3 regions of the Streptomyces sp. NBC_00887 genome follow, and region 2 is predicted to be linked to each of the others. Evidence: riboswitches for the same ligand, from Rfam matches in the RefSeq annotation. Region 2 holds a riboswitch; each other region holds the start of a gene.
What was found. A riboswitch is a leader RNA that binds a small molecule or an ion and turns the genes downstream of it on or off. The one in region 2 is predicted to bind thiamine pyrophosphate.

Region 1: another riboswitch for thiamine pyrophosphate. It lies ahead of thiC (phosphomethylpyrimidine synthase ThiC); the one in region 2 lies ahead of thiO (glycine oxidase ThiO).
Region 3: another riboswitch for thiamine pyrophosphate. It lies ahead of OG844_RS19225 (thiamine ABC transporter substrate binding subunit); the one in region 2 lies ahead of thiO (glycine oxidase ThiO).

The regions. Positions count from the first base shown of each region.
Region 1 covers NZ_CP108788.1:5,816,080-5,826,315, reverse strand. The annotation lists gene OG844_RS26640 (cupin domain-containing protein) at 1-6, shown strand, start outside; gene OG844_RS26635 (DUF5326 family protein) at 134-343, shown strand; gene OG844_RS26630 (IclR family transcriptional regulator) at 632-1,402, shown strand; gene OG844_RS26625 (SsgA family sporulation/cell division regulator) at 1,504-1,941, shown strand; gene OG844_RS26620 (YibE/F family protein) at 1,993-3,342, opposite strand; TPP riboswitch at 3,414-3,547, shown strand; gene thiC (phosphomethylpyrimidine synthase ThiC) at 3,540-5,360, shown strand; gene OG844_RS26610 (DUF805 domain-containing protein) at 5,681-6,034, shown strand; gene OG844_RS26605 (hypothetical protein) at 6,165-7,001, opposite strand; gene OG844_RS26600 (metallophosphoesterase) at 7,183-8,238, opposite strand; gene OG844_RS26595 (LacI family DNA-binding transcriptional regulator) at 8,404-9,525, opposite strand; gene hisC (histidinol-phosphate transaminase) at 9,931-10,236, shown strand, end outside.
Region 2 covers NZ_CP108788.1:2,123,649-2,133,884, reverse strand. The annotation lists gene OG844_RS09730 (anthranilate synthase family protein) at 1-254, opposite strand, end outside; gene OG844_RS09725 (trp operon leader peptide) at 351-407, opposite strand; gene OG844_RS09720 (class II 3-deoxy-7-phosphoheptulonate synthase) at 505-1,857, shown strand; gene OG844_RS09715 ((2Fe-2S)-binding protein) at 2,019-2,288, shown strand; gene bfr (bacterioferritin) at 2,352-2,831, opposite strand; gene OG844_RS09705 (sulfite oxidase-like oxidoreductase) at 2,988-3,620, shown strand; gene OG844_RS09700 (deoxyribonuclease IV) at 3,669-4,532, opposite strand; gene pknB (Stk1 family PASTA domain-containing Ser/Thr kinase) at 4,538-6,451, opposite strand; gene OG844_RS09690 (thiazole synthase) at 6,601-7,395, opposite strand; gene thiS (sulfur carrier protein ThiS) at 7,397-7,663, opposite strand; gene thiO (glycine oxidase ThiO) at 7,660-8,877, opposite strand; TPP riboswitch at 8,875-8,987, opposite strand; gene OG844_RS09675 (hypothetical protein) at 9,039-9,380, shown strand; gene OG844_RS09670 (NAD(P)/FAD-dependent oxidoreductase) at 9,478-10,236, shown strand, end outside.
Region 3 covers NZ_CP108788.1:4,250,532-4,260,767, reverse strand. The annotation lists gene OG844_RS19265 (helix-turn-helix domain-containing protein) at 1-282, shown strand, start outside; partial or broken gene OG844_RS19260 (M23 family peptidase) at 617-805, opposite strand; gene rpsB (30S ribosomal protein S2) at 1,343-2,281, shown strand; gene tsf (translation elongation factor Ts) at 2,384-3,220, shown strand; gene pyrH (UMP kinase) at 3,380-4,156, shown strand; gene frr (ribosome recycling factor) at 4,272-4,829, shown strand; gene OG844_RS19235 (phosphatidate cytidylyltransferase) at 4,829-5,917, shown strand; gene rlmN (23S rRNA (adenine(2503)-C(2))-methyltransferase RlmN) at 6,227-7,333, shown strand; TPP riboswitch at 7,411-7,517, shown strand; gene OG844_RS19225 (thiamine ABC transporter substrate binding subunit) at 7,589-8,686, shown strand; gene OG844_RS19220 (ABC transporter permease) at 8,731-10,236, shown strand, end outside.

The sequences.
Region 1 (10,236 bases), 3.7 Mb from region 2:
AGCTGAGCCGGCACCTCGGGGTTCCCTAGGGGATCGGTCAGGGGACTTCAAGGGCTCCCGGGCCCCCACCGGCCACCCCCACGCCTCTAGCATCGAAGCAGGAACTCACAGAGACGAGGTAAGGACGATGGCGGTGCGGGAGATTTTCGCGGGGATGCCCTGGTGGGTGAAGTGGGTCGCGGTGCCTCTCATCGCGATCGTCGTGTTCGGCGGCCTCATCGCCAGCGTGGTCGGCTTCGTGATCGGCCTGCTGTTCAAGGCGCTGGTCTTCGTCGTCCTGGTGGGTGGTCTGATCTTCGTCGTGCGGAAGTTCATGGCATCTTCCTCCCGCAGCGACTGGTAGGCAGGACGCGGGGCGGTGCCGGGCAGTCGGCGCGTGAGGGACGGGAGCCGGGCCGCAGATACGGCGATTAGCCCAGCTGAGTTAAGTCCAGGATGAAACCTCACTCGTGACGGACGGTGCCGATACAGTGGCAGACCGCTGCCGTCGGCTGGGAAATGACTGCCCGTCACCGTCCTGACCAGTGGTTTGTGCGACCGCCCGGTCTCCGGACCCCCGGCTCGCGGCGGGCCCGTGGGGGCGGCCCCCGCGGGAGGGCTGAATGCCCGTCACCATGCCTGGGGGTGACCTTTGACCACGGCATCGAGTACCGCTGTCCCGACGTTGATCGGTTCGGTTCAGCGGGCGTTGAGACTGCTGGAGGCTGTGGGCACCCATCGGGAAGGGGCGCCGGCGAAGCAGCTCGCGCGGGAAGCTGGGCTTCCCCTTCCCACCGCCTACCACCTGTTGCGCACTCTCACCCACGAGGGCTACCTCCGCAGGGAGAACGGCGTCTTCCTGTTCGGTGCCGCTGCCGAGCGCCTCGTCGGAGGCCGGGCGCCCGCACCTCGTCGCGGTGTGATCATCGAATCGCTCGCACACTGGGCCGATGTCATCGGCGCACCCGTGTACTGCGCTGTCTACCGCGACGGGGAGATCGAACTCGTCGCGGTGGCTGATACGCCCGACTGTCCCGCCGTCGAGGAGTGGGCCGCCTTCCGTGAGACCGGCCATGCACATGCTCTCGGTCAGTGTCTGTTGGGCCAACTCGACGAGAGGGCGCGCGAGGACCATCTGGACCGTCACCCAGTGCAACCACTGACGCGCTACTCCGTAAGAGATCGTCCGGCGTTTCTCGACCGGATGAGATCGATGAACCGTATGGAACCTGTCGTTGAACGACAGGAATATGCCCTGGGAACGGTCTGTGCGGCCATCCCGATCACTGTGGGAACTGCCGTGGCGGCCATGGCCATTTCACTACCCCTGGACCAAGAGGAACGGTTGCTCCCCGCAGTCGAACAACTACGCTGTGAAATGACCCGTCTCTTGCGCTCGTTCGTGTTCTCTATCAGTATCTGAAAAATCACTCCTTGTGATCTGCTATCGCGTGCACCACGATGGCGTCAATAGGGCCATGGGGGATCATTCCTGGCCAGATTCATCTACTGCGGGGTTGAACGATGCGCGAGTCGGTTCAAGCAGAGGTCATGATGAGCTTCCTCGTCTCCGAGGAGCTTTCGTTCCGTATTCCGGTGGAGCTCCGGTACGAAGTGGGCGATCCGTACGCGATCCGGATGACCTTCCACCTGCCAGGTGACGCCCCCGTCACCTGGGCCTTCGGCCGTGAGCTGCTGCTCGACGGTCTCAACAACCCGAGCGGCGACGGCGATGTGCACATCGGCCCGACCGAGCCCGAGGGTCTCTCGGACGTACACATCCGGCTCCAGGTCGGCACGGATCGTGCGCTCTTCCGCGCCGGCACGGCGCCTCTTGTGGCATTTCTCGACCGGACGGACAAGCTGGTGCCACTGGGACAGGAGCACACGCTGGGTGACTTCGACGGCAATCTGGAAGAGGCGCTGGGCCGCATCCTCGCCAAGGAACAGAACGCCGGCTGAACAGGGACCACCCGCTGAACAGGCAACACCGGTGCCCCGTATGCCCGGAGCTCACGCCTTACGGCGTCGGCCCCTCCCGGTCCGTACGGGGGCAGGAGCTCTGGCTTCCGCGCCGAGCCCCGTGCGGTCCGCGGAGACCACCAGGGCCGCGAGCACCGTCGTCACCGGCACCGAGGCGACCAGCCCGATCGATCCGACCAGGGTCCGGACGATCTCCATCGCGACCAGTTCGCTCGTTGCCACCGTTCCCACGCTGCTCTGGGCGATCGAGAAGAGCAGCAGCAGGGGCAGCGCGGCGCCCGCGTAAGCGAGTACCAGCGTATTGACGACCGAGGCGATGTGGTCGCGCCCGATCCTGATGCCTGCCCGGTAGAGCCGCCGTACGCCCATCGTCGGATCGGCCTGGTGCAGCTCCCAGACCGCCGACGTCTGGGTAACGGTCACGTCGTCGAGCACACCGAGCGAGCCGATGATCACACCGGCCAGCAGCAGGCCACTCATGTCGATGTTCGGGAACAGCCCGTGGATCAGGCCGGTGTTGTCATCGGTGTTGCCGCTGAGGCTCGCCCAGCCGATGAAGAGCGAGCCCAGAAGCCCGATCAGCAGCAGCGAGACGAGCGTGCCGATGACGGCCACGGATGTGCGCGCGGTCAGCCCGTGGCACATGTACAGGGCGATCAGCATGATGGCGCTGGCCCCGATCACCGCGACGACCAGCGGATTCGAACCCTGCAGGATCGCCGGGAGGATGAACAGCGTCAGTACGGCGAACGAGACCGCGAGCGCGATCAGCGCCATCAGCCCGCGCAGCCTGCCCACCACGATCACCGCGAGGGCGAAGATCCCGGCCAGCAGGGCCATCGGGAACGTACGGGCCACGTCGGTCACCGAGTACTGCAGATCACGGGGCGCGTCGGGCGCGTACGCCACAACCACCCCTTGACCGTCCCTCAGTTGCCTGGTCGCGTCGGGCTGGATGATCTCGACGAACGTACGGCCCTTGTCCTTGCCGGTCGTCACCTCGACCGTGGCCTTCTTGCACAGCCCCGACTGCTCGTTGACCGCCTCACGCCCCGAGGGTGTCGAGGTGTCGCCGGTGGGCGGCACCTGCGCGGCGTTCACGTCCGCGCAGTCCACCCTGGCGATCTCCACCACCTTGCCCTGCTGGGTCTGCCGGTCGAAACCGACACCCGTGCGCTCGTGGGAGGGCGCGCCGCCCGGCCAGAAGGCCACGAGACCGACCAGGACCGCGGCGGCGAACGGGATCAGCACCGCGGCGATGACCTTGCGCAGATGCTTGGACACGGGCGCGGCGGGGCCGTGGCTGTGGCCCGGTGCATGGCTCTGCGTACTGCCGGACCGGGGGCCGTGCGGTTCGGGGGCGCTGGGGGAGGACGTCACCGGGCGATCATCCCAAGAACGGGAGAGGCCCTCTGGCCAGCACGCCAGGAGGGAGGCTAGCGTGGAGGCACCTTTGCACACGCGGGAGCTCGGAGCACCGGGCTGAGAGGGCGCTGACCTCCGTATATCCGTACGGGACACGCTGCGCCGACCGCCGAACCTGTTACCGGGTAATGCCGGCGTAGGGAGTAGGTCTCATGACCACAGCGGACGCACGCACGCCTGCCTCGAAGCAGAACGCCCAGAATGCGCAGGACGTGGCGAACAGCGAGGCCGGGAAGTCCATCGGCTGGCACAAGGGGTACGTCCAGGGCTCGCGCCCGGACCTCCGGGTGCCGGTCCGTCAGGTGCACCTCACCAACGGCAAGGACGTGACGCTCTACGACACGTCGGGGCCGTACACCGATCCCTCCACCGAGACCGATGTCCGTCGCGGGCTCGCGCCCCTGCGGGAGAACTGGATCATCGCCCGCGGCGACACCGAGGAGTACGCGGGCCGCCCGGCGCGTCCCGAGGACGACGGGCTCAAGCACACGTCGCCGCGCGGCGGCCTGCGCAACCTCGACGCGGTCTTTCCCGGCCGCCCCCGTCAGCCCCGCCGCAGCCGCGACGGGCAGCCGGTCACACAGCTCGCCTATGCCCGCCGCGGCGAGATCACTCCGGAGATGGAGTACGTCGCGATCCGGGAGAACGTGGAGCCCGAGGTGGTGCGCGAGGAGATCGCGGCGGGGCGGGCCGTGCTGCCGGCCAACGTCAACCACCCGGAGATCGAGCCGATGATCATCGGCAAGCGGTTCCTGGTGAAGGTCAACGCCAACATCGGCAACTCCGCGGTCACCTCCTCCATCGAGGAGGAGGTGGACAAGATGACCTGGGCGACCAAGTGGGGTGCCGACACGGTCATGGACCTGTCCACCGGCCGCAACATCCACACCACGCGCGAGTGGGTCCTGCGCAACTCCCCCGTGCCGATCGGCACCGTTCCGCTCTACCAGGCACTGGAGAAGGTGGACGGCCGGGCCGAGGAGCTGACCTGGGAGATGTACAAGGACACCGTCATCGAGCAGGCCGAACAGGGCGTCGACTACATGACGGTGCATGCCGGGGTCCGGCTCCCGTACGTCCCGCTGACGGCACGCCGCAAGACCGGCATCGTCTCCCGCGGTGGCTCGATCATGGCGGCCTGGTGCCTCGCGCACCACAAGGAGTCGTTCCTCTACGAGCACTTCGAGGAGCTCTGCGAGATCCTCGCGGCCTACGACGTGACCTACTCGCTCGGTGACGGACTGCGCCCCGGTTCCATCGCCGACGCCAACGACGAGGCGCAGTTCGCCGAACTGCGCACGCTCGGTGAACTGAACTCCGTCGCCAAGCGGTTCGGCGTCCAGACGATGATCGAGGGCCCGGGCCACGTCCCGATGCACAAGATCAAGGAGAACATCGACCTCCAGCAGGAGATCTGCGAGGAGGCGCCGTTCTACACGCTCGGCCCGCTGACCACCGATGTCGCCCCGGCGTACGACCACATCACCTCGGGCATCGGTGCGGCGATGATCGCCTGGTGGGGGACGGCGATGCTCTGCTACGTCACGCCCAAGGAGCACCTGGGGCTGCCGAACAGGGACGACGTGAAGACCGGCGTCATCACCTACAAGATCGCCGCGCATGCTGCGGATCTCGCCAAGGGGCACCCCGGGGCGCAGGAATGGGACGACGCGCTGTCGGATGCCCGGTTCGAATTCCGCTGGGAGGACCAGTTCAACCTGGCGCTCGACCCGGACACGGCACGGGAGTTCCACGACGAGACGCTGCCGGCCGAGCCGGCCAAGACGGCTCACTTCTGCTCGATGTGCGGTCCGAAGTTCTGTTCGATGAAGATCAGCAGGAGCATCACGGAGCAGTTCGCCCCCGACCTGCTCCCCTCCGCGTCGGAGGAGGAGATCGAGGCGGGGATGCTGGAGAAGTCCAAGGAGTTCGCCGCGAGCGGCAACAGGGTGTACCTGCCGCTGGCGGACTGACACCGGGGGAAATCGCACGAAATGGCGGCGCTGTCCTGGGCGTTACGTGCCCGGGGCGGTGCCGTCTGGCTGTTCATCAGATTGTCCGTATTGAACCAGGAGAGTATGAGCAATGGCTGGTTTCACATGATGGATCCTCTGATCGCCTGATTCCAGGTGCCGTTCGGAGACGGTACGGACACGGAAACGTGGCAGGTCTATGTACGTTTCGGCAGGGGTACGTCCTGGCTTGACCATTTCCTTATCTGTGCCTTACCTTCCGCTGTGCTTGGCCGAAAAAGTGTGCGCCCCGACGGGGGGCGCCAGGGGAGGGAAACACAGTGAGCTGGTACCTGAACGTCCTCAAGAACTACGCAGGCTTCAGCGGTCGTGCGCGCCGCAAGGAGTACTGGATGTTCGCGCTCTTCCACGCCATCTTCATCGTGGTACTGGCCGGCATCGGTGTCGCCATCGACACCCAGATTCCGTACTTCATCTACTTCATTGCCCTGTTTATCCCCTCGCTGGCCGTCACCGTCCGTCGGCTGCACGACACCGGCCGTTCGGGCTGGTGGGTCCTGATCGGCTGCGTCCCGTTCGTGAACATCGCCCTGCTCGTTTTCACCTTCCTCGACAGTGCGCCCGAGGCCAACGAGTACGGTGCGAACCCCAAGCTGGCTCCCCAGGGAGTCTGACGGGGCGCTCCGACCGAGTCGGAGTACCACCGCACACTGAACAACGCGGAGGCCGGGTGCAGCAGAGCTGCCCCGGCCTCCGCCGTGCCCGGACGCGGCACAGCCCCCGCGGTTCGGGGAACCGGCCGGATCACTCCGGCTGGTGTTCGGGGCCGCCGAAGTCGGGACTGGTGAAGTCGGGGCTGGTGAAGGAGGGGCGAGGTCCGGCCGAGGGGCCGTCCTGCGGACCGGAGAAGTCCGGTCTGCTGTAGCCGATCTTCGGGATGCGGTTCGCCGAGCGGTGCGGGGTCCGTGAGGCCGGCCCCGCGGTCGGGTCGGCCAGGGCGTCCCGCAGGAAGGGCAGGATGCCGCGCTCCAGCAGTGCGTGGCGCCAGGCCTCCCTGGCGCGTGCCACGTCCTCGGGCAACTCCTGCTCGTCGTCCATGGCCGGCAGCGCGGTGGCTCCGTTCCGCAGCGCGGTGATGAGGAGTCCGACCGCGGCGACCAGGATGGCCGCGGCGGCCACCGCCGCGAAGAACCATCCGGCGGCTACCAGGGTGCCGCCGAACGCCAGGGCCGGGCTGACCGCCTTCAGGAGATAGCCGACCAGCAGGAATATGAGGGCGGCGGAGCCGGCGAGCACGGGGGCCAGCGCGGCGATGACGGCAAGGGTTCCCGCACCCTCCCCGTCCGGTTCGTCAGGGGGCGGTCCGAGGGCTGACCCGAGGGCGGTTTCGGGGGCCGACGCATCGGCCGGTCCGCGCAGTTCGCCGCGGACCTTCACGTAGTGCTCGTACTCGGTAGCGGCGGCTGCGGTGATCAGAGCGGTGGCGTTCAGCGCCATCGTCCGCAGTTGTTCCGCGTTGAGCCGGTCCCCCACACCGTCCAGATCCGGGCGTTCGTGAGCATGGCGCAGAGAGTCGGCAAGGATCCGCTCGTACTCGGGTCGGTCCTCGGCCAGCAGGTGCGGAGCGCTTTTCATGTGCATCCCCCGATGCTCCGTAGGGCCTGATCGACCGCCTGGGCCGGGCGATCGGGCGGAACGGAGGAGAGCCTGCTACTGATACGCCGATGGTAGAGCGACCATGGCACGGGTTGACAGGGGGTTTCCGGAAATAGGCCCAGTGGTCGGCGTTGTCAGGTCGTGGGTGCGTCTTCCCCGACGGCCGTCAGTCATTCAGAGGAAGTTGGACAACCAGTAGCTTTCCGGCCATGGTCACTCCGCCGTCCATGGCGATGGCAAGCCCGTCCGCGTACACGTGCGGACCGTCCACCACGGGGCGGGCGCTGTCTTCGCCGTCCTCGGATCCGACCTCGCCGAGCAGGTACGGGATGGGGCTGTGACCATGCACGACGCGCTGCCCGCCGTACGTGGACATCAGCTCGCGAACGGCCTGCGAACCGCCCTCGTCGCGGAAGGCGAACCGCTTGGTGAGCTTGCGGAAGAGGTCCCAGCACTCGTCGGCGTCGTTACGCGTGAGAATGGCGTGCACCGTGTCGTTGACGTCCTCGATGGTGGAGCCGTAGTCGAGGTAGGCCGTCGTGTCGGAGTGCATCAGCAGGTGCCCGTCCTCCTCGACGACCGCGTCGAGGCGGGCCATCCACTGCAGGTGGACGTCCTGGAGCCGCTCCATGTCGGTCTTCTGGCCGCCGTTGAGCAGCCAGGCCGCCTGGAAGGTCGCCGTACCCGCACCGGAGTTCACCGGGGTGTCGCCGAACCTCTTGGCGCCGAGGAGAAGGAGCTCGTGATTGCCCATGAGGGCCTTGCAGTACCCGCCGGCCGCCGCGGCCTCGGCGGAGAGCCGCATGACGAGATCGATCACGCCGATGCCGTCCGGTCCCCGGTCGGTGAAGTCGCCGAGGAACCACAGTCTGGCGTTGCCGGCGGACCACCGGCCCTCGGAGTCGATGAGGCCCTGCTCGCGGAGCGCGGCAAGGAGCTCGTCCAGGTAGCCGTGGACGTCGCCGACGACGTAGAGGGGACCTCGTCCCGTGGCGGAGGCGGGCCGGGGCTGGGGAACGGCCTGCACCTGGACGGTGTCGCCGCGGTTGATCACGGGGAGATCGCGCGCGGTGGGGGTGTACCCCTCCGGCTCGTCGCCCATGACGGCGTTACCGGGATGCGGCAACGGCGAAGGCATAGGTGCCTGCGCATACGGCGGTACGCGGAAGTCACGCAACGTCGCTGTCCGCACCACGGGTTCCTGACCGGCCCCCTGAGTCATCGACCCCTCCACCACCGTCGCGCCGCCGTACACCTGACGGGCCCTGCCTGGTAGAGGTGGTCCGCGGTGTCGTGCGCCCATCATAGGAATGCGGATCGTGCTCTGGGACGCACCAGGGGTGGTGAATCCGAGTGCACGCTTGGTTCGCCGACCGATTGGTACGGATTAATCCGAACAGTCCCCGGCGGGGGAGCGCGGAGGGCTGATCGTGGTGCGCGGCGGACGCCGCTGCGAGGACGTCCGGACGATGAGTTCCGTCGGTATCACCTGTTCCAGCGGTCCGTCGTGCTCGACGCCTTCGATGGCGTCGATGAGGAGCTGGACGACAGCCGTGCCGATTCTGCGCGGCTTGAGCGAGAGCGTCGTGATGGGGGGATCGGTCGCTGTGTACACGGTGGACTCGCTGCAGCAGACCACCAGCAGGTCCTCGGGGACCCGCAGGCCGTAGCGGCGGGCGGCGGCGAGCAGATCGGTTCCGTTGGGGTCGAAGAGCCCGTAGACGGCGTCAGGCCGGTCCGGGCGGGCGAGGAGCCGGTCGGCGGCCACGGCGCCCGCGCAGGGGTCGTGGGCCGGATAGGACTCGTAGACCGGGTCCTGGCCCACCCGCTCGCACCAGTGGAGGTAGGCGGTGGTGGAGAGGCGGGTGTAGGTGTCGGTGGTGGTGCCGGTCAGCAGCCCGATGCGGCGGGCTCCGGCGGCGGCGAGATGGTCGAGGAGGTCGAGTACGGCTGCCCGGTGATCGTTGTCGACCCAGGCGGTGACCGGCAGCGTGCCCGCCGGTCGGCCGTCGGACACGACGGGCAGTCCCTGCCGCACGAGTTCGGTGACCACCGGGTCCTGGTCGGAGGGGTCGATGACGACGGTGCCGTCCAGGGCGACGTTCGACCAGACGTCGTGGCGCGAGGTGGCGGGGAGGATGACCAGGGCGTAGCCGCGGGCGAGCGCCGCCGATGTGGCGGCTCTGGCCATCTCCGCGAAGTAGGCGAACTCGGTGAAGGTGAAGGGTTCGTCCCCGTACGTGGTCACGGTGAGGCCGATGAGCCCCGACCTGCCGGTACGGAGGGTGCGGGCCGCGGCGGACGGGCGGTAGCCCAGCCGCTCGGCGACCTCGCGGACATGTCGGCGGGTGGCGTCCGGGAGCCTGCCCTTGCCGTTGAGCGCGTCGGAGACGGTCGTGATGGAGACTCCGGCCGCGGCGGCTACGTCCCGGATCCCCGCCCGTCCCTGTCGGCCGCTGCGCCGGGGCGTCTCTGTCCGGCTCACCTGGTGCTTCCCTGCTGCTGTCATGGCGAGCCGATAGTAGGGCTCCGGTGGCGGGTTGGGCCGGTCGCATATGCGTACGTCGACAGGCACGTTTCTGCATGATCATGAGGCATTAAATACCTTGAAATTCAAGGGAGTTGGCGGGTTGGAGGCCAATGTGTCATGTGTCGGTGTGCATGGACCTGCTAATTGGTCCATGTCTCGAAGAGGTCTCAACTCACCTGTTCGAGTGATGCGCGCTACGGAGTGAGCCACGGGCACGCGCCACGGGATGCGGCGCTCCCCCCGGGGAGGCTCGTCGGGCCGCCGGGCATTGACGGTGCTTTCCGGCACAGCGGACGATTGTCCGGGTCCGGCCATTCGCAGGGACGTCGAATCCTCTTAAGGTGAGCAGTATTGATGTGTACGGATGGTCGAGGAGGACCTGCGGTGAGCGAGACGAGCCCCAAGCTGCGTGCCGAGCTGGACGGTGTGCCTGCCTATGTGCCGGGCAAGCCGGCGGCCGCCGACGGACCGGTTGCTTTCAAGCTGTCCTCCAACGAGAACCCCTATCCGCCGCTGCCGGGGGTCATGGAGTCCGCGCTCGGGGCCGCCGCGAACTTCAACCGGTACCCGGACATGGCCTGCACCGGCCTGATGAACGAGCTGGCCGACCGGTTCGGTGTGCCGGTCTCCCATCTGGCCACCGGTACCGGCTCGGTCGGCGTGGCGCAGCAGCTGCTCCAGGCCACTTCC
Region 2 (10,236 bases):
ACCAGTACGGCCAGCGGGGTGCCGTCGTCGCGTACGTCGAAACCGCGCTCGGCGATCTGCCGGAACGGCACCAAGGCCAGGGCCGGCTGCTCGCCCACCGGGAGTCCGGCGAGTCTGTCCACCTCGTGGACGGGGCCGATCAGGACCTCGACGGTGTCGTGGTCCCGGCCGGGTGTACGCCTGCGCAGCAGCGCGAAGGGAGGGCAGTCGTCCCGGAGCAGTCTGCGAACCAGGTCGGTGACACGGTCGGGCATGGGAGTTCCTTCCGGATGGAGGAACGGCTCCCGGCTCCGAAACGCAGAGAAGGCCGCCCCTCGGGCGGCCTTCGCGAAGTCTGTACGCGCGATGAGTCAGCGGGCCGCCGGATGAGCGGTCCACCACCAGTTCTGGGTCGTCTGCGCGAACATGTCCCGAACCCTAGCGGATCCACCGGACGAACGAGCGTGTGTCTCAATTGTTGAGCGCCCGGATGGACGCGCTCCGCGACCCCGTAATGTTGGGGAGGTGACCGTGAACGCCAATACCTCCGTCGCCAGTGGCAACACCTGGCGTGACCTTCCCGCGGCGCAGCAGCCCGAGTACCCCGATGCCGAGGCTCTGCGCGATGTGCTCGCGGAGCTCGAATCGTATCCTCCGCTCGTCTTCGCAGGCGAGTGCGACCAGCTGCGTGCCCGCCTGGCGGCCGTTGCCAAGGGCGAGGCGTTCCTGCTGCAGGGCGGTGACTGCGCCGAGGCCTTCGACGCGGTGTCGGCCGAGCACATCCGGGCCAAGCTGAAGACGCTGCTCCAGATGAGCGCCGTCCTCACCTACGCGGCTTCCGTGCCCGTGGTCAAGATCGGCCGGATCGCGGGCCAGTACTCCAAGCCGCGCTCCAAGTCGACCGAGACCCGCGACGGCGTGACCCTGCCGACCTACCGCGGCGACTCCGTCAACGGCTTCGCCTTCACCGAGGAAGCCCGCATCCCGGACCCCGAGCGGCTGAAGCGGATGTACCACGCATCCGCCTCCACGCTGAACCTGGTCCGCGCCTTCACCACCGGCGGCTACGCCGACCTGCGGCAGGTCCACGCCTGGAACCAGGACTTCGTGAAGTCCTCGCCCTCCGGCCAGCGCTACGAGGCCCTGGCCCGCGAGATCGACAACGCGCTGAACTTCATGAAGGCGTGCGGCACGGACCCGGCCGAGTTCAAGGCGGTCGAGTTCTACGCCTCGCACGAGGCGCTCCTGCTGGACTACGAGTCGGCGCTCACCCGCACCGACTCGCGCACCGGCCGGCTGTACGACACCTCGGGTCACATGGTCTGGGTCGGTGAGCGCACCCGCCAGATGGACGGCGCGCACATCGAGTTCGCCTCGAAGGTCCGCAACCCCATCGGCATCAAGCTCGGCCCGACGACCACCGTCGACGAGGCGCTCGGCTACGTCGACCGTCTCGACCCCGACCGCGAGCCGGGCCGGCTGACCTTCATCGTGCGCATGGGCGCCGACAAGGTCCGCGACAAGCTCCCCGAGCTGGTCGAGAAGGTCACGGCCTCCGGCGCCACGGTGGTGTGGGTGACCGACCCGATGCACGGCAACACCTTCGAGGCCGCGTCCGGACACAAGACGCGCCGCTTCGACGACGTCCTGGACGAGGTCAAGGGCTTCTTCGAGGTCCACAAGGCCCTGGGCACCCACCCGGGCGGCATCCACGTCGAGCTCACCGGTGACGACGTCACCGAGTGCGTGGGCGGCGGCCACGAGATCTTCGTGGACGATCTGCACCAGCGCTACGAGACGGCCTGCGACCCGCGCCTCAACCGCAGCCAGTCCCTCGACCTGGCCTTCCTGGTCGCCGAGATGTACCGCGACCAGTAGGGACCACCGCTGAGAGCACCTGTGGGGCACGGATCCATGTGATCCGTGCCCCACAGTCGTAACCGGGGCTTTTGCGGGCCTGGCGCGACGGGTAAGGTTAGGTTAGCCTCACCGAAACATCGGGACGGCGCAGCGAACGACCCCGTCGGGAGGTGAACCGCGTGTACGTCTGCTCCTGCTTCGGCATCACGGAACAGCAGGTCAAGAAGCATGCGGACGACGGGGCGTGCACGCCTCGCCAGATAGCCTCCGCCTGCAAGGCGGGAACGGACTGCGGTGGCTGCGTCCGCAGGATCCAGGCACTGCTCGGACGCGGCGACTGCCCGCGCCGTGAGCTCATCGAGGGGCGGACGGAGCCGACGGGCGCTCCTGCCGGTGCGCCCGTCACCTTCGCCGGTCCGCCGGACGTCCGGCTCTCCGACGCCGCCTGAGCGGGCCCTCCAGGAGCGTCAGGGTCTCCCGCGGAGCCCTGGCCCACGGACGGGTCGGGCGGGTCAGCTCTCCGGCTGCTCGATCAGCTGCGCGATGTAGAGCGGCTCCCCGAGCTTCTCCACCAGCTCCAGCTGGGTGTCGAGGTAGTCGATGTGGTGCTCCTCGTCCGCCAGGATGGACTCGAAGATGTTCGCCGAGGTGACGTCGCCCTTGGCGCGCATCACGTCGATGCCCCGCTTCAGGCGGTCGATCGCCTCCACCTCGACCTGGCGGTCGGCCTGGAACATCTCGGTGACCGTCTGGCCGACCCGAACGTGGAAGAGCCGCTGGTAGTTGGGCAGGCCCTCCAGGAAGAGGATCCGGTCGGTGAGGATCTCGGCGTGCTTCATCTCGTCGAACGACTCGGCCCGGGTGTACTTGGCGAGCTTCGTCCAGCCGAAGTTGTCCTGCATCTTGGCGTGCAGGAAGTACTGGTTGATGGCAGTCAATTCGGCGGTCAGCTGTTCGTTCAGAAACTCGAGGACCTCGGGGTCGCCCTGCATCGCAGAGGCTCCTTCCAACCGGTGAACTGGGCATGTTTGCGCCGCATCCTTGCATCGCACCCCGCAGTCGTCCAGTAAGTGCATGCTTAGTACGAGTTGCCCGAATCGGGTCTCCCTTGGTCATAACCACCCCTGCCTGTCTGTCACCATGGAGGCATGGGTCAGCCGGAAAGCCGGGAACGCGGCACAGCAGAGCAGTCCGGGCTACCGCCGGGGCAGCGACTGCAGCGTGGCTGGCCGGTCACCCACTACGGGCCGGTGCCCAAGTTCAAGCCCGATCGCTGGGAGTTCAGGGTCTTCGGGGCCACGGCGGACGGTGAGAAGCGCTGCTGGAACCACCAGGAATTCTCGGCGCTGCCGTACTCCACGGTCGTCGCCGATCTCCACTGCGTGACGAAGTTCAGCATGCTCGGAGCCGAATGGGGCGGAATCCTCGCCCGCTCGGTCGTGGAACTGGCGCCGCCCGCACCCCATGTCACCCATGTGATGGTCTGGGCCGAATACGGATTCAGCTCGAACCTGCGGCTGTCCGACTTCATGTCCGACCGCACGCTCTTCGCCACCCACAAGGACGGCGAACTCCTCACCGCCGAACACGGATTCCCGCTGCGGCTGGTCGTACCGCACCTGTACGCCTGGAAGGGCCCCAAGTGGGTCCGCGGCATCGAGTACATGAGCGCCGACCGCCGGGGATTCTGGGAGGAGCGCGGCTACCACAACATCGGCGATCCGTGGCGCGAGCAGCGCTACAGCTACCAGGAGGAGCCCGGGGACGGCCCCGAGCTCTGACCCCGCGGCAGCCGGTACACCCGCACGGAGTACCCTGCCGCGCTCACCTCACAGGCCGACGGTGCCCCGGAGTTCCTTCAGACGCGCCACGTCCGCCGCGTGCCCTTCCTTGCCGCCGGGCGTCTCGATGATCAGCGGCACCCCTTCGGTCGCCGGATGCGAGAACAGCTCCCGGAAGGGTTCGGCGCCGATGTTGCCCGCGCCGATGTTCTCGTGGCGGTCCTTGTGCGCGCCCACGACGTCCTTGGAGTCATTGGCGTGGATCAGCTTCAGCCGGCCCTCACCGACCGTGTCCACCAGCAGATCCAGGGTCTGCCGCATGCCGCCGGGGCCCGCCAGGTCGTGGCCCGCCGCGTAGATGTGACAGGTGTCCAGGCAGATCCCCAGCTTGGGGTGGGAGTCCAGGGCCTCGAAGTACGGGCCGAAGTCCCAGGTCCGTGAACAGAGCGAGAATCCCTGCCCGGCCGTCGACTCCAGCAGCAGGAACGGATCGTCGTCATGGGTCAGCTCGTCGAGCAGCGGCCTCATGTGCGTGCGCACCTGGGCGAGGGCCTCGGACCGCGGTCGCCCGCCGGTCGCCGACCCGGTGTGCACCACCACGCCCAGGGCGCCGATCTCCCTGGCCCGGCGCAGCGAGTGGCGCAGCGACTCGACGGACCTCTCGGCGGTGGCCTCGGTGTGCGAGCCGAAGTTGATCAGATACGGGGCGTGGACGTACGCGGGGACGGACTCTGCCGCGCACTCCGAGCGGAACAGCTCGTCCTGCGCCGGGTTTCCTGGCGGTGTCGCCCACCCGCGCGGATTGGCGACGAAGACCTGTACGGTCTCCGCCGCCAGCTCCCTCGCATAGCCGAGGCCGACCTTCGCGAGGCCGCCCGCCACCGGGACGTGACCGCCTACTGGGTTGCGCATGTGTTCTAGAGACCCTTGGTCTTGATGGTGATCGTGGAGCCCTCCGGGGCCTCTTCGCCACCGTCGACCGACTGACTCTCGATCGTGTCGCTGAAGGAGAGGAACGACCGGTCGACCTTGACCTCGAACCCCGCCTCCTCCAGTGTGCTCCTGGCCTCGTCCACGTCCTTCCCGGTGACATCCGGGACGTCGAGCATGCGCGGGCCCTTGGAGACCGTGAGCTCGACGGTGTCGCCCTCCGCGGCCTCCGCGTCGTCGGCGGGTGACTGGCGGGCGACGGTGCTCTCGGCCTCGGGAGAGGTGACCCGGTCGGGCAGCACCTCGGTCCTGAGGCCCGCCTCCTCCAGCGCGGCCCTCGCGGCCTCGATGTCGAGCCCCGTGACGTCCGGGACACTGACCGGGCTGCCCTTGCTGATCACCAGGGCGACGGCCGAGTCGGGGTGGCGATCGGTACCGACGGCGGGATCCGTACGGATCACCTCGCCCCGTGCGATCTCCTCGCTGAACTCCCGGGTCACCATCCCCGGCACCAGGCCGACCTCCTTCAGCTCGCGTCGGGCATCGGCGAGCGCGATGCCCTCGACATCGGGCACCTGCACGATCTCCGGCCCGCGCGAGATCACCAGCTTCACCGCGTCATTGCCCCGGATCCGCTCGCCCGATCCGGGATCGCTGCTGATCACCCTGCCGCGATCGACCGTGTCGCTGTAGGAACGCTTGACGCCCCCCACGTCGAGACCGGCGTCCGCGAGCCGCTTCTCCGCCGCCGTCTGGGTCTGGCCCAGGAGCGAGGGGACCCGGGTGAACTGCCCCGAATTGATGTACCAGACACCCGCACCGACCCCCAGGACCAGCAGGAGGGCGACGAGCGTCGCGAACATCCCGCGCCGGGATCCGGCGGCGAACGGCCGACGGCCACCCGTCCGCGGCGGCAGCGGGGGCATCTCCAGGCGGCTGGTGTGGTGCGCGGTGCCCTGGCCGGCCGGGATGACCCGGGGGATCACGCTCGTACGGTCGCCGGCGGCGTCATGCGTCCCGGCGAGGGCCTGCGGAGGCATCGCGTCCAGGTGCTCCCCGGTCAGACCGGCACGCACCTCGCGGGACCGGGCCAGCATGGCCACCGCGTCATGGGGCCGGGCCTCGGGATTGCGGGCGGTGGCGCCCGCCACCAGCTCGTCCAGCCCTGCGGCCAGGCCCGGAACCGCCGCGGACGGGGCCGGGACGTCCTCGTTGAGGTGCTGGTAGATGACCTGTGCGGCGGTCTCACCGGTGTGCGGCTTGCCGCCGGTCAGCATCTCGTACAGCACGACCCCGCAGGCGTACACATCGGCGCGGGTGTCGGCCGTGCCGTGCTCGATCTGCTCCGGCGCGAGGTACGAGACGGTGCCCAGGAGCGAGCCGGTGGTGTCCGTGACCGTGCCCACCGCCCGTACGAGACCGAAGTCGGCGACCTTCACCCGGCCGTCGTCCCCTATCAGGACGTTCTCCGGCTTCATGTCGCGATGGACGAAGCCCGCCCGGTGCGCGGCACCGAGCGCGGCGAGGACCGGCTCCAGGATGTCCAGTGCGGCCCGCGGCTGCAGGGCGCCCCGCTCACGCAGTACGTCGCGCAGGGTGCACCCCGCGACGTACTCCATCGCCAGATACACGTACGCGCCCTGGGCGCCCTGGTCGAACACGGCCACCACATTGGGGTGCGCCAGCAGGGCCACGGACTTGGCCTCGCGGATGAAGCGCTCGACGAAGGCGGCGTCGGTCGCCAGGGCCGGATGCATCACCTTGAGGGCGAGCACCCGGTCGAGACGGGTGTCCACGGCCCGGTAGACCGTGGCCATACCGCCGACGGCGATGCGCGCATCGATGCGGTAGCGGCCGTCGAGCAGCTGCCCGACGAGGGGGTCCTGGAGGGTCGTGTCCACGGGTCGAGTCTACGAGCCGCCACGGACACGGCGGACGGCCCGGGGCAGCCCGGGGACCGTTCTGAAGCCGAGCCGTGACAGGGACATGTATGTGTGGTGACCTGGGAGCGGCCGGTGGAGCAGCCGTGTGAGCAGGTCGGGCGGCCGTGTCAGAAGGCCGGGCGCTCCGGATCCAGCACCGCCCGGCCCTCGGCGGGCGAGGACGCCTCGGCGAAATGCCGCCTCGGGATCCGGCCGGCCCGGTACGCCAGGCGCCCTCCGTCCACCGCGTGCCGCATCGCCGCGGCCATCAGCTCCGGCTCCTGCGCCCGGGTCACCGCTGAGGCGAGCATCACAGCGGCGCACCCCAGCTCCATCGCCAGCGCCGCGTCCGAAGCGGTTCCCGCCCCCGCGTCGAGGATCACCGGAACCGCGGCCTGCTCGATGATCAGCTGGAAGTTGTGCGGGTTGCGGATGCCGAGCCCGGATCCGATGGGGGAGCCGAGCGGCATGATCGCCGCGCACCCCACGTCCTGGAGTTTCCGGGCGAGGACCGGGTCGTCACTGGTGTACGGAAGGACGGTGAAGCCCTCGTCCGCCAGGGTCTCGGCGGCGTCCAGCAGCTCGATCGGATCGGGCAGCAGGGTCCGCTCGTCTGCCACGACCTCCAGCTTGATCCAGTCGGTGCCGAGCGCCTCCCTGGCCAGCCGGGCGGTCAGTACGGCCTCGCCCGCGGTGAAACAGCCGGCGGTGTTGGGCAGCACGCGGATGGAGAGCCGCTCCAGGACGGAGAGCACCGAGCCCTGCACGGTCGGATCGAGCCGGCGCATCGCGACGGTGGTCAGCTCGGTTCCCGAGGCGATCAGGGAGCGCTCCAGCACCTCGAGGCTGGGCGCACCGCCCGTTCCCATGATCAGCCGGGACGAGAAGGTGGTGGAGCCGAGCGTGAAGAGATCGTCCGACATGTCAGCCTCCCTGGACCGCGGTGAGGACCTCGACGCGGTCGCCCTCGCCGAGAGCGGTGGCGGACCACTGACTGCGCGGCACGACGGCCTCGTTGACCGCGGCGGCGACACCGGAGTGCGCCGTGGTCAGGGTCGCGACCAGGGCGTCCAGCGCGGTACCGGCCGGGACGGTGCGGTGCTCCCCGTTGACGGACAGGGACACCGACTCGGGCCCGGATGCGGAGGCGGACGCAGGTGCGGGAGCGGCGGTGGGCAGGGGCTCGGTCATGCGGGCTGCTCCTGAGGTGCTGAAGTGAGGGCTCCGGGGGAGAGGTTCGGTGACGCGGGACCCCGGCCGGAGGACGCGAAGCGGCTCGGCGCGAAGGGGCGCGCCTCTGCGGGCAGTTCGCCGGTGGCCAGCACTTGGCCCATCACGTCACCGGTGACGGGCGTCAGCAGCACCCCGTTGCGGTGGTGGCCGGTGGCGAGGTGCAGGCCGGGCAGTGCCGTCGGGCCCAGCAGCGGGGCGTTGTCCGGAGATGCGGGACGCAGGCCCGCGCGGGTCTCGGTCAGCGGCAGTTCGGTGATGCCCGGCACCAGCTCGTGGGCGTCGCGCAGCAGTTCGTAGACCCCGCCCGCGGTGACCGTCGTGTCCCAGCCCATCTCCTCGCTGGTCGCGCCCACGACCAGCTCGCCGTTGGCGCGCGGGACGAGGTAGACGTGACTGCCGCGGACCACGGCCCGTACGGTGCGGCTGAGGAAAGGGGCGTACGCGGGCGGCACGGCCAGACGCAGTACCTGCCCCTTGACCGGGCGGACCGGTGGTACGACCTCCTCGGGGACCCCGGCGAGTCTGCCGCTGAGACTGCCGGCGGCCAGCACGACCTGGTCGGCGCTCAGCTCCGTACCGTCCGCGAGGACCGCTCCGGCCGCCCGGCCGCCCGTCACGCGGAGCCGCTCCGCCCGGGCCCGGTGGAAGACCACACCGGCCCGCTCACACGCCGTGACCAGGGCCGAGGCCAGCCGGCGGGGATCCACCTGGTGGTCGCCGTCCGCCCGCAGTCCGCCGCGCACGCAGGGGGCCAGCATCGGCTCCAGCCGGCGGCACTCGCGGCCGCTCAGCCACTCCGACGCCAGCCCCGAACGCTGCTGCAGGGCGTGCAGCTCCCGCAGATGGGCCCGGTCGTCGGAGTCCAGCGCGACCGCCAGCGTGCCGCAGGCACGGAAGCCGGTCTCCTGCCCGCTCGCTTCCTCCAGCTCGGCCACGAACGCCGGATAGCGGGCGGCGGAGGCGACATTGAGGCCGAGCAGCGTCTGCTCGCCGTAGTGGAGTTCGGTGACGGCCGCGAGCATGCCGGCCGCGACCTGGGCGGCACCGCCGCCCGGTTCGGGATCGGCGACCGCGACGGACATGCCGCGCCCGGCCGCCCGCCAGGCGGTCACCAGGCCGATGATGCCGCCCCCGACGACCAGGACGTCGGATCCGTTCTCGGAGATGCGCATGGGCGTCCAGCCCCTCCCTTCGCCGGCATGACCCGGATCAGGTTCGTACGGTCGGAGGCCGTCCAGCCTCCCTCTCAGCCCGGTGCGTCCGGGCTCCCGCGAGTGCCTTACGTTGGCCACCCTAAACCCCGCAACCCGCAGCCAGTAAGGGAGCAGCCACCGTGGCCCGTTCACTCGACGGACTCGTCCTGTCGCCCGTCGCGGACCAGGCACCCGGCCAGGTCGGCACCCGCACACGCTTCACCTACCGGGAGCGGGAGGGACGGGTCTGGGCCGAGTACGCGGGCGGTGACGTCGTCCGCGGACATCTCGTCGGCACCAGGGAGGGCGACACCCTGGACTTCCGTTATGTGCAGCTGAAGCAGGACGGAACGACCTCCGGCGGCCACTGCGTCTCGACCGTCACGGAACTCCCCGACGGCCGGGTGCGGCTGGAAGAGCGGTGGGAGTGGGAGTCCCAGGAGGGCAGCGGGACGAGCGTGGTGGAGGAGCTCGACACCTGATGGAACGTCAGGTGATTAGGGTGGCCGGGTGAGCGAGCAGACGGAACAGCGGGAAACGGGACAGCAGCCACGCCGGGTCGTGGTCGTCGGCGCCGGCATGGCAGGCGTGCAGACCGCCGTGGCCCTGCGCGAACAGGGCTTCGCCGGCCAGGTCACCCTGATCGGCGCGGAACCGCACCAGCCCTACGACAGGCCGCCCCTGTCGAAGGCGGTCCTGCTCGGCAAGGCCGAGGACTCCGCCTTCGACGTCGACTTCGAGGCGCTTGACATCACCCTGCGCCTTGGCCTCGACGTGAGCGGACTGCGCGCCGACGCACACGAACTGGACACCCCCGAGGGCCCCGTCCCGTACGACGTGCTGGTTCTCGCCACCGGGGCCGAGCCCGTCGTCCTGCCCGGCTCCGAGGGCGTTCCCGGTGTCCATCTGCTGCGCACCGTCGACGATGCCGCACGGCTGCGGCCCGTCCTGGAGCGGCAGCACGACGTCGTGGTCGTGGGAGCCGGCTGGATCGGTGCCGAATTCACCACCGCGGCCCGTGCCGCGGGCTGCGCGGTCACCGTCGTCGAAGCAGCGGAACGCCCCCTCGCGGGCACCCTGCCCGCCGACGTCGCCGCCCCGATGGCCCGCTGGTACGCCGAGAGCGGAGCCGAACTCCTCACCGGCGCCCGGGTGGCGCGCGTCGACCCCGGTGCCGTCGTCCTGGCGGACGGACGGGTGGTCCCCGCCGGAGCGGTGATCGTCGGCATCGGCGCCCGCCCCGCCACCGGCTGGCTGGAGGACTCCGGCATCGCGCTCGGCCCGGACGGCTCGATCACCGCCGACGGCTCGCTGCGCACCTCCCTGCCCGACGTGTAC
Region 3 (10,236 bases), 2.1 Mb from region 2:
GATCTGGTGGGCGACCGGCGGCACCGCGCGGTCGTCGCGATCTCCGCGAGCGAGCTGGACGCGGGTGCGCGCGAGAAGATCAGGGCCGCGCACGGGGGACTGATCGCCATGATCGTCGAGGCGCTCGGCGACCTGGGCCATGCCCAGCCGCGGCTGGCCGCGATGCTTCTGCAGGGCTCGGTGGACGCTGCGGTGCGCCGGATCGAGCTGGGCGCGGCGGAGGAGCCCGGCGTGGTCGCGGACACGGCCGTGGCGATGGTCCTGCGCGGCGTACGCGGCTGAACCGCCGGCGGCGCCCCCTGCGGCTTCGGTGAACGGTGACAGCTCCCGTCACGAGCAGCAGCACCACGACGACCTGCGCGAACCCGCCCGGTCCGTACCCGCCCGTGCCGTAACCGGTCGGCTGCGCCCCGACCGCGGCGGCGCGCCCGGACCGCGGCACAGGTCGGGCCTGCCCGGGCCGTGGCGCAGGTTCCGTCCCCGGCAGTGGTACGCCGAAGACCGGCAACAGGCGGGAGGGCCCGCGGCGCAGCAGTGACGGGGGGAGCAGCGACAGCGGATCCAGATAGGCGTCACCCCGCCGCAGCCCCCAGTGCAGGCAGCCGGCCGCGCAGTGGGACGGCCCCTGCCCGGTCACCCCCACCACCTGGCCCGCCACGAGCTCGTCGCCCTTCGCGACCTGCGCGCGCACGGGCTCGTACGTGATGCGCAGCGGCGGCTCACCGCTTCCGGCCACCTCGACCGAGACCACCCCGCGCCCCGCCACGGGCCCCGCGAACGAGACCCGGCCCGGCGCAGCGGCCATCACCGGGGTGCCCGGCCGCGCGGCGAGGTCGACGCCCCGGTGGCCCCGGGCGTACGGACCGGCGGGCGGCTCCCATCCCCGTACCACCAGTGGCCTGCCCGCGAGCGGCCAGGCACGGTCACCCTCCGGCGCGGGCCCCGGTGCCGCCAGGGCGCCGGACCGTGCCGGCAGCACGGTGAGCAGAGCGCTCAGCACGGCCACCAGGACCACCGGCAGCGCGGCGTGGAACCGCCGTACGCTTGTTTCGGAAGTGCGGTACATGGCGGAACGATCTCCCGGCGGGCGGTTCCGCGGGGATCATGGACCGGATCTGTGGACAGCCGACCGGTTGTGGACATCGCCGTCACCCGGCACTCGACGGGTCCCGTACACTTCTTTTGGCGATCCGGGTCACCGGGTCGACTTCGCACGCCCCGCCACCTCCCTTTCTTCGGAGGTGTCCGCGCTCCTCGGTCCCTCGTGGCACGGCGCGTCGGGGCGTCAGGCGCGACAGCAAACCTGCGGTCGCGATAACCGAGCACCTCAAGGAGTACGGCCATGGCCGTCGTCACGATGCGGGAGCTGCTGGAAAGCGGCGTCCACTTCGGTCACCAGACCCGTCGCTGGAACCCGAAGATGAAGCGCTTCATCTTCACCGAGCGCAACGGCATCTACATCATCGACCTGCTCCAGTCGCTGTCGTACATCGACCGCGCCTACGAGTTCGTCAAGGAGACCGTCGCCCACGGCGGCTCCGTCATGTTCGTGGGTACGAAGAAGCAGGCGCAGGAGGCCATCGCCGAGCAGGCGACGCGCGTCGGCATGCCGTACGTCAACCAGCGTTGGCTCGGTGGCATGCTCACCAACTTCTCCACCGTCTACAAGCGCCTTCAGCGTCTGAAGGAGCTCGAGCTCATCGACTTCGAGGACGTGGCCGCCTCCGGCCTCACCAAGAAGGAGCTCCTGGTCCTCTCCCGCGAGAAGGCCAAGCTGGAGAAGACCCTCGGTGGTATCCGCGAGATGCAGAAGGTGCCGAGCGCCGTCTGGATCGTCGACACCAAGAAGGAGCACATCGCCGTCGGTGAGGCGCGCAAGCTCCACATCCCGGTCGTCGCGATCCTCGACACCAACTGCGACCCCGACGAGGTCGACTACAAGATTCCGGGCAACGACGACGCGATCCGCTCCGTCACCCTGCTCACCCGCGTGATCGCCGACGCCGTCGCCGAGGGCCTCATCGCCCGTTCCGGTGCCGCGACCGGTGACTCGAAGCCGGGCGAGAAGGCCGCCGGCGAGCCGCTCGCCGAGTGGGAGCGAGACCTGCTCGAGGGCGAGAAGAAGGACGACGCCGAGGTTCAGTCCTCCGCCGAGACCGAGAAGGCCGCCGACGCCGAGCCGGCCGTCGTCGCTGCCGAGGAGGCCGAGACCCCGGCTGCCGAGGCTCCGGCCGCGGACGCCCCCGCCGCCGAGGCTCCGGCCACGGACGAGCAGGCCTGACACCCGTCAGTCACGGCTGAATGACGGCGGGGGCCGGTGCCACTGGCACCGCCCCCGCCGTTCACCCGTAGATCTTTCAGACTTCGAGAGAGAAACAGACTCATGGCGAACTACACCGCCGCTGACGTCAAGAAGCTCCGCGAGCTCACCGGCGCCGGCATGATGGACTGCAAGAAGGCGCTCGACGAGGCCGACGGCAACGTCGACGGCGCCGTCGAGGCGCTCCGCATCAAGGGCCAGAAGGGCGTCGCCAAGCGCGAGGGCCGTTCTGCCGAGAACGGCGCCGTCGTCTCCCTCATCTCCGAGGACAAGACGTCCGGCGTCCTGCTCGAGCTGAAGTGCGAGACGGACTTCGTCGCCAAGGGCGAGAAGTTCCAGGCCGTCGCCAACACGCTCGCCGCGCACGTCGCCGCGACCTCCCCGGCCGACATCCAGGCGCTCCTCGCCTCGGAGATCGAGCCCGGCAAGACGGTCCAGGCGTACGTGGACGAGGCCAACGCCAACCTCGGCGAGAAGATCGTCCTGGACCGCTTCGCGCAGTTCACCGGCGGTTACGTGGCCGCGTACATGCACCGCACGATGCCCGACCTCCCGCCGCAGGTCGGCGTGCTCGTCGAGCTGGACAAGCCCAACGCCGAGGTGGCCAAGGACGTCGCGCAGCACATCACTGCCTTCGCCCCGAAGTACCTCAACCGCGACGAGGTCCCCGCCGAGACGGTCGAGAACGAGCGCCGTGTCGCCGAGGCCACCTCGCGTGAGGAGGGCAAGCCGGAGGCCGCCCTCCCGAAGATCGTCGAGGGTCGTGTCAACGGCTTCTTCAAGGACGTCGTCGTCCTGGAGCAGGCGTTCGCCAAGGACGCCAAGAAGTCCGTCCAGAAGGTCCTGGACGAGGCCGGTGTCAGCCTGAAGCGCTTCGCGCGCATCAAGGTCGGCATCTGAGTCCGTCCGCGAACAACGGCGGACCCCGATAGGGTCTGGTGCAGTCGCTGGCCGCACTCATGCCGGACGACCGCAGAACTGACGAGGAGGCCATTGCCGCTGAGGGACACCAGACCCACCGGCAATGGCCTTCTTCGTATGTGCACGAGGAGAATCTCCATGAACAAGGGCGCAGACGCCTCCCAGGGTGACCACAAGGGCGACGACGGCAAGATTTCCGGTCGCTTCATGCTGAAGCTGTCCGGCGAGGCGTTCGCCGGTGGTGGGGGTCTCGGCGTCGACCCCGATGTCGTGCACACCATCGCCCGCGAGATCGCCGCGGTCGTACGGGACGGCGCGGAGATCGCGGTCGTCATCGGCGGTGGCAACTTCTTCCGTGGCGCCGAGCTCCAGCAGCGCGGCATGGACCGGGCACGCTCCGACTACATGGGCATGCTCGGCACGGTCATGAACTGCCTGGCGCTGCAGGACTTCCTGGAGAAGGAGGGCATCGACTCACGCGTCCAGACCGCCATCACCATGGGTCAGGTCGCGGAGCCGTACATCCCGCTCCGTGCCGTACGGCACCTGGAGAAGGGGCGCGTCGTCATCTTCGGCGCGGGCATGGGCATGCCGTACTTCTCCACCGACACCACCGCCGCCCAGCGCGCCCTCGAGATCGAGGCGGAGGCGCTGCTGATGGGGAAGAACGGGGTGGACGGGGTCTACGACTCCGACCCGAAGAACAACCCCGGTGCGGTGAAGTTCGACGCGCTGGAATACAGCGAGGTGCTCGCCCGTGACCTCAAGGTCGCCGACGCCACCGCCATCACGCTCTGCCGTGACAATCAGCTCCCGATCCTCGTCTTCGAGCTGACCGCGGAGGGCAATATCGCCCGCGCGGTCAAGGGTGAGAAGATCGGCACGCTCGTGAGTGACGAGAGCACCCGGGCCTGACGGCCCAAAGGATGGACAACGGCCTGCCGGTCGGACACCGTGCAGGTGAGGACGCGACGCAGGATCCGCAGGGCCCGACGATGCCGGGCCCACTCAAGACACGCAGGAGCACGTGGTGATCGAAGAAATCCTCCTCGAGGCCGAGGAGAAGATGGAGAAGGCCGTGGTGGTCGCCAAAGAGGACTTTGCCGCGATCCGTACCGGCCGTGCGCACCCGGCGATGTTCAACAAGATCGTCGCCGACTACTACGGCGCGCTGACCCCGATCAACCAGCTGGCCTCGTTCTCGGTCCCCGAGCCGCGCATGGCAGTGGTGACTCCGTTCGACAAGACCGCGCTGCGCAACATCGAGCAGGCGATCCGTGACTCCGACCTCGGCGTCAACCCGAGCAACGACGGCAACATCATCCGTGTGACGTTCCCCGAGCTCACGCAGGACCGTCGCAAGGAGTACATCAAGGTCGCCAAGACCAAGGCCGAGGACTCCAAGATCTCGATCCGCTCCATCCGCCGCAAGGCCAAGGAGTCGCTCGACAAGCTCGTCAAGGACAAGGAGTCCGGCGAGGACGAGGTCCGCCGCGCGGAGAAGGAGCTCGACGACACCACCGCGAAGTACGTCGCACAGGTGGACGAGCTGCTCAAGCACAAGGAAGCCGAGCTGCTCGAAGTCTGATGAACGACTCTTCCTTGGGCGCCCCGCAGGGAGCCGGCTACTGGGGTGCGCCCGAGACGGGGGTCGCTCCGGCGGGTCCTGCCCACGATGTGCACGGCGCCCAGCAGACTCGGCCCATGCCCATCGTGCCGGACGTTCCCGACGCAGGTAGAGACGCAGACGACCGCGACAACCGGGACAGGGACGCCGCGCACGTCAGCGGTCCCCTGTTCCGTGACGAGAAGCAGCAGGAGCCCATGTCCACCGCGTTGCCGTCGCCCCCACCGCAGAAGAAGCGGGCAGGTCGTGATCTGCGCGCCGCGATAGGGGTCGGTCTCGGTCTCGGCGTGGTCGTCGCCGGTTCGCTCTTCATCGTGAAGGCCGTCTTCGTCGGTGTGGTCGTGCTGGCGGTGGTGGTCGGGCTCTGGGAGCTCACCTCGCGCCTCAAGGAGCGCAAGGGGATCAACGCCCCCCTCGTGCCGCTCGCCGTCGGCGGCGCCGCCATGGTCGTCGCCGGCTACGTGCGGGACGCGGAGGGCGCCTGGGTCGCCATGGCGCTCACCGCGCTCGCGGTGCTCGTCTGGCGGATGACCGAGTCGCCGGAGGGCTACCTCAAGGACGTCACGGCCGGTGTCTTCGCCGTCTTCTACGTGCCGTTCCTGGCGACGTTCGTCGCGATGATGCTCACCGCGGACGACGGTCCGTGGCGCGTGCTGACCTTCCTGCTGCTCACCGTGGTCGCCGACACCGGTGCGTACGCCGTCGGCTGGCGCTTCGGCACGCACAAGCTCGCACCGCGCATCAGCCCCGGGAAGACCCGCGAGGGCCTGTTCGGCGCGATCGGTTTCGCGATGGTCGCCGGTGCCCTGTGCATGGAGTTCCTGATCGACGACGGCAGGTGGTGGCAGGGACTGCTGCTGGGCCTCGCGGTCGCCGCCAGCGCCACCCTCGGCGACCTGGGCGAGTCCATGATCAAGCGGGACCTCGGGATCAAGGACATGGGCACGCTGCTGCCGGGCCACGGCGGCATCATGGACCGGCTCGACTCGCTGCTGCCGACCGCACCGGTGGTCTGGCTGCTGCTGGTGTTGTTCGTCGGATCCGGCTGATTCGCTGCTGCGTCCCCGTGTGACCTGCGGGTTCTACGAGTGAGGGTCCGTTGCCCACGGGGCGGCGGGCCCTCACTCGTGCTGAGCCCGGGCCTCGGCACCGGTGCGGAGAAGCCGCACTGCGTACAGCTGTCCTCGGGTGCGATCGGTCACGGTCCTGCGAGTGGCCCGGGCCCGTCCGAGGGCCGTCACAAGGCCTCCGACATCGACGGACAGCACCGGCAGCGGCCCGGACACGGTCGCGCCCCACCCCGCCCCGGCCGGCGACGACCTCTGGTACCACGGCGTGTCTGCGACACTGGAAGAACCATGCCTAAGCCCGGAGAACTCCAGTTTGTCGCGCCCCGCGGAGCCAAGCAGCCGCCGCGGCACCTCGCCGACCTCACCCCCGACGAGCGCAAGGAAGCAGTCGCCGCGACCGGCGAGAAGCCCTTCCGCGCCAAGCAGCTGTCGCAGCACTACTTCGCGCGGTACGCGCACGACCCGGCCGAGTGGAGCAACATTCCGGCCGGTTCGCGGGAGAAGCTCGCCGAGGCGCTGTTCCCCGACCTGATGTCCGTGATGCGCCACATCAGCTGCGACGACGACACCACCCGTAAGACGCTCTGGAAGCTGCACGACGGGACGCTCGTCGAGTCCGTCCTCATGCGGTATCCGGACCGGGTGACGATGTGCATCTCCTCGCAGGCCGGGTGCGGGATGAACTGCCCGTTCTGCGCGACCGGGCAGGCCGGCCTCGACCGCAATCTCTCCACGGCCGAGATCGTGCACCAGATCGTGGACGGGATGCGGGCGCTGCGTGACGGTGAGGTCCCGGGCGGGCCCGCGCGGCTCTCCAACATCGTCTTCATGGGTATGGGTGAGCCCCTGGCCAACTACAAGCGCGTCGTCGGGGCGATCCGGCGGCTGACCGACCCCGAGCCGGACGGCCTCGGACTCTCGCAGCGCGGGATCACCGTGTCCACGGTGGGCCTGGTGCCGGCCATGCTGCGCTTCGCCGACGAGGGCTTCAAGTGCCGTCTCGCCGTCTCGCTCCACGCCCCGGACGACGAGTTGCGCGACACCCTCGTTCCCGTGAACACGCGGTGGAACGTCCGGGAGGTGCTGGACGCGGCGTGGGAGTACGCCGAGAAGTCCGGCCGCCGCATCTCCATCGAGTACGCGCTGATCCGCGACATCAACGACCAGGCATGGCGGGGCGACCGGCTCGGCCGGCTGCTCAAGGGCAAGCGCGTGCACGTCAACCTCATCCCGCTGAACCCGACGCCCGGTTCCAAGTGGACCGCCTCGCGGCCCGAGGACGAGAAGGCGTTCGTCGACGCGATCGCCGCTCATGGTGTACCCGTCACGGTCCGTGACACCCGTGGTCAGGAGATCGACGGGGCCTGCGGACAGCTGGCGGCCTCCGAGCGCTGACAAGGTTCCGGGGACGGGCGCCATCCGGCCGGAACGGCGTGATCCGGCCGGTGTAGCCTGGCCCGGAAATCAACTTCATATTCCGACAGGGGAGCGCCACAGCGCTGAGAGTGCGGCACCGAGCCGCAGACCCTCTGAACCTCGCCCGGGTCATTCCGGGTAGGAAGTTCGGACCTTACTCAAGCTGTTGCGCCCTGCCCGCTCGCCGAGCGGGCAGGGCCGCGTCTCTTCCTGGTCACGTCCAGGAGGAATCACATGAACACCACCACGAAGTGCGCCGCGACGGCGCTGGCCGCCGCGCTCGGCGTGACCGTGCTCGCGGGCTGCGGCGGATCCGACGACGACGCCTCGGGTTCCGGGAACTCCAAGGCGTCCAAGACCGTGACCCTCGTCAGCCACGACTCCTTCAACGCCTCGGAGGCGGTCCTGAAGGAGTTCACGAAGGAGACCGGCTACACGGTCAAGGTGCTGAAGAGCGGTGACGCCGGTGCCGCGCTCAACCAGGAGATCCTGACCAAGGGATCCCCCCGCGGCGATGTGTTCTTCGGCATCGACAACACGCTGCTCTCACGAGCCCTGGACAACGGACTGTTCACCCCGTACGAGGCGAAGGGGCTCGACCGCGTCGCGGCCGACACCCAGCTCGACGCGGACAAGCACCGGGTCACGCCCGTCGACACCGGCGACATCTGCATCAACTACGACAAGAAGTACTTCGCCGACAAGAAGCTCGCGCCGCCGCAGTCGTTCGACGACCTGCTGAAGCCCGCGTACAAGAACCTCCTCGTCACCGAGAACGCCGCGACCTCCTCGCCCGGCCTCGGCTTCCTCCTCGGCACCGTCGCCACGTACGGCGAGGACGGCTACCAGGACTACTGGAAGAAGCTGAAGGGCAACGGCGTCAAGGTCGTCGACGGCTGGGAGCAGGCGTACAACGAGGAGTTCTCCGGCTCGGCGGGCGGCAAGAAGACCAAGGCAGACCGGCCGCTCGTCGTCTCGTACGCCTCCAGCCCGCCCGTCGAGGTGCTGTACGCGGAGCCGCAGCCCACCGAGGCACCGACCGGGGTCGCCACCGGAACCTGCTTCCGCCAGATCGAGTTCGCCGGCCTGCTGGACGGTGCGAAGAACGAGGCGGGCGGTAAGGCGCTGCTGGACTTCCTGATCAGCAAGCAGTTCCAGGAGGACATGCCGCTCAACATGTTCGTGAACCCGGTCGCCGAGGACGCGGAGCTGCCGGAGCTCTTCACGAAGTTCGGTGCGACCGTCGACAAGCCGACGACCGTGGCCCCGGAGAAGATCGCCAAGAACCGTGAGCAGTGGGTCCGGTCGTGGTCCTCGCTCGTCGTGAAGTAGCCGCGCGTCCCCCGCGCGGGGGGAACGCGGCGCGGCTCGGCCTGATGGCCGTGCCCGTCGCGTTCTTCGCGCTGTTCTTCGCCTACCCCGTCGTCGCGATCGTCGGCCGGGGACTGAAGGCGGACGGCGTCTGGCAGTTCGGCCGGATCGGCGAGGTACTGAGCCGGCCGGACATCGCCGACGTCCTCTGGTTCACCACCTGGCAGGCGCTCGCGTCGACCGTGCTCACGCTGCTGATCGCGCTGCCGGGCGCCTATGTCTTCGCCCGGTTCGACTTCCCCGGCAAGCAACTGCTGCGTGCGGTCGTGACCGTGCCGTTCGTCCTGCCGACGGTCGTCGTGGGAACGGCTTTCCTGGCACTGCTGGGGCGCGGCGGATTCCTCGACGAGCTGTGGGGCGTCCGGCTCGACACCACGGTCTGGGCGATCCTCCTCGCCCATGTCTTCTTCAACTACGCGGTCGTCGTACGGACCGTCGGCGGCCTGTGGTCGCAGCTCGACCCCCGTCAGGAGGAGGCTGCCCGGGTGCTCGGCGCCGGACGCCTCGCGGCGTGGCGACGGGTGACCCTGCCCGCGCTGGCGCCGGCCGTGGGCGCCGCCGCACTGATGGTCTTCCTCTTCACGTTCACCTCCTTCGGAGTCGTCCAGATCCTCGGCGGTCCTGCCTACTCCACCCTGGAGGTGGAGATCTACCGGCAGACCGCCCAGCTGCTCGATCTGCCGACGGCCGCCGTGCTGACCCTGGTGCAGTTCGCCGCGGTCGGCGGGATCCTCGCCGTACACGCGTGGACCGTACGGCGCAGGGAGACCGCGCTGAAGCTCGTCGACCCGGCACAGACCTCCCGCCGGCCGCGCGGGGCCGGGCAGCGGGCCCTGCTCGGCGGCGTACTGCTGACCGTCGCGCTGCTCATCGTCGCGCCCCTCGGTGTGCTGGTGGAGCGCTCCGTGGACACGTCCGGCGGCTACGGCTTCGGCTTCTACCGCGCGCTGCAGTCCGCCGACGCGAGCGGCTCCACGTTCCTGGTCCCGCCTCTGGAGGCCATCTGGAACTCGCTGCAGTACGCGCTGGTCGCGACCCTCATCGCCCTCGTGATCGGCGGTCTCGCCGCGGCGGCGCTGACGAGGCGGGCAGGGCCGCTGGTGCGCGGCTTCGACGCGCTGCTGATGCTGCCTCTCGGGGTGTCCGCCGTCACCGTCGGCTTCGGCTTCCTGATCACGCTCGACGAGCCGCCCCTGGACCTGCGTACGTCCTGGATCCTCGTACCGCTCGCCCAGGCGCTGGTGGGCGTCCCCTTCGTCGTACGGACCATGCTGCCCGTCCTGCGCGCGGTCGACGACCGGCTGCGGGAGGCCGCGGCGGTGCTCGGCGCCTCGCCGCTGCGGGCCTGGCGCGAGGTCGACCTGCCGCTGGTGCGGCGGGCGCTGCTGGTGGCCGCGGGCTTCGCGTTCGCCGTGTCGCTCGGCGAGTTCGGCGCGACGGTGTTCATCGCACGCCCCGACAACCCCACCCTGCCGGTGGCGGTCGCCCGGCTGCTGGGGCGGTCCGGGGAG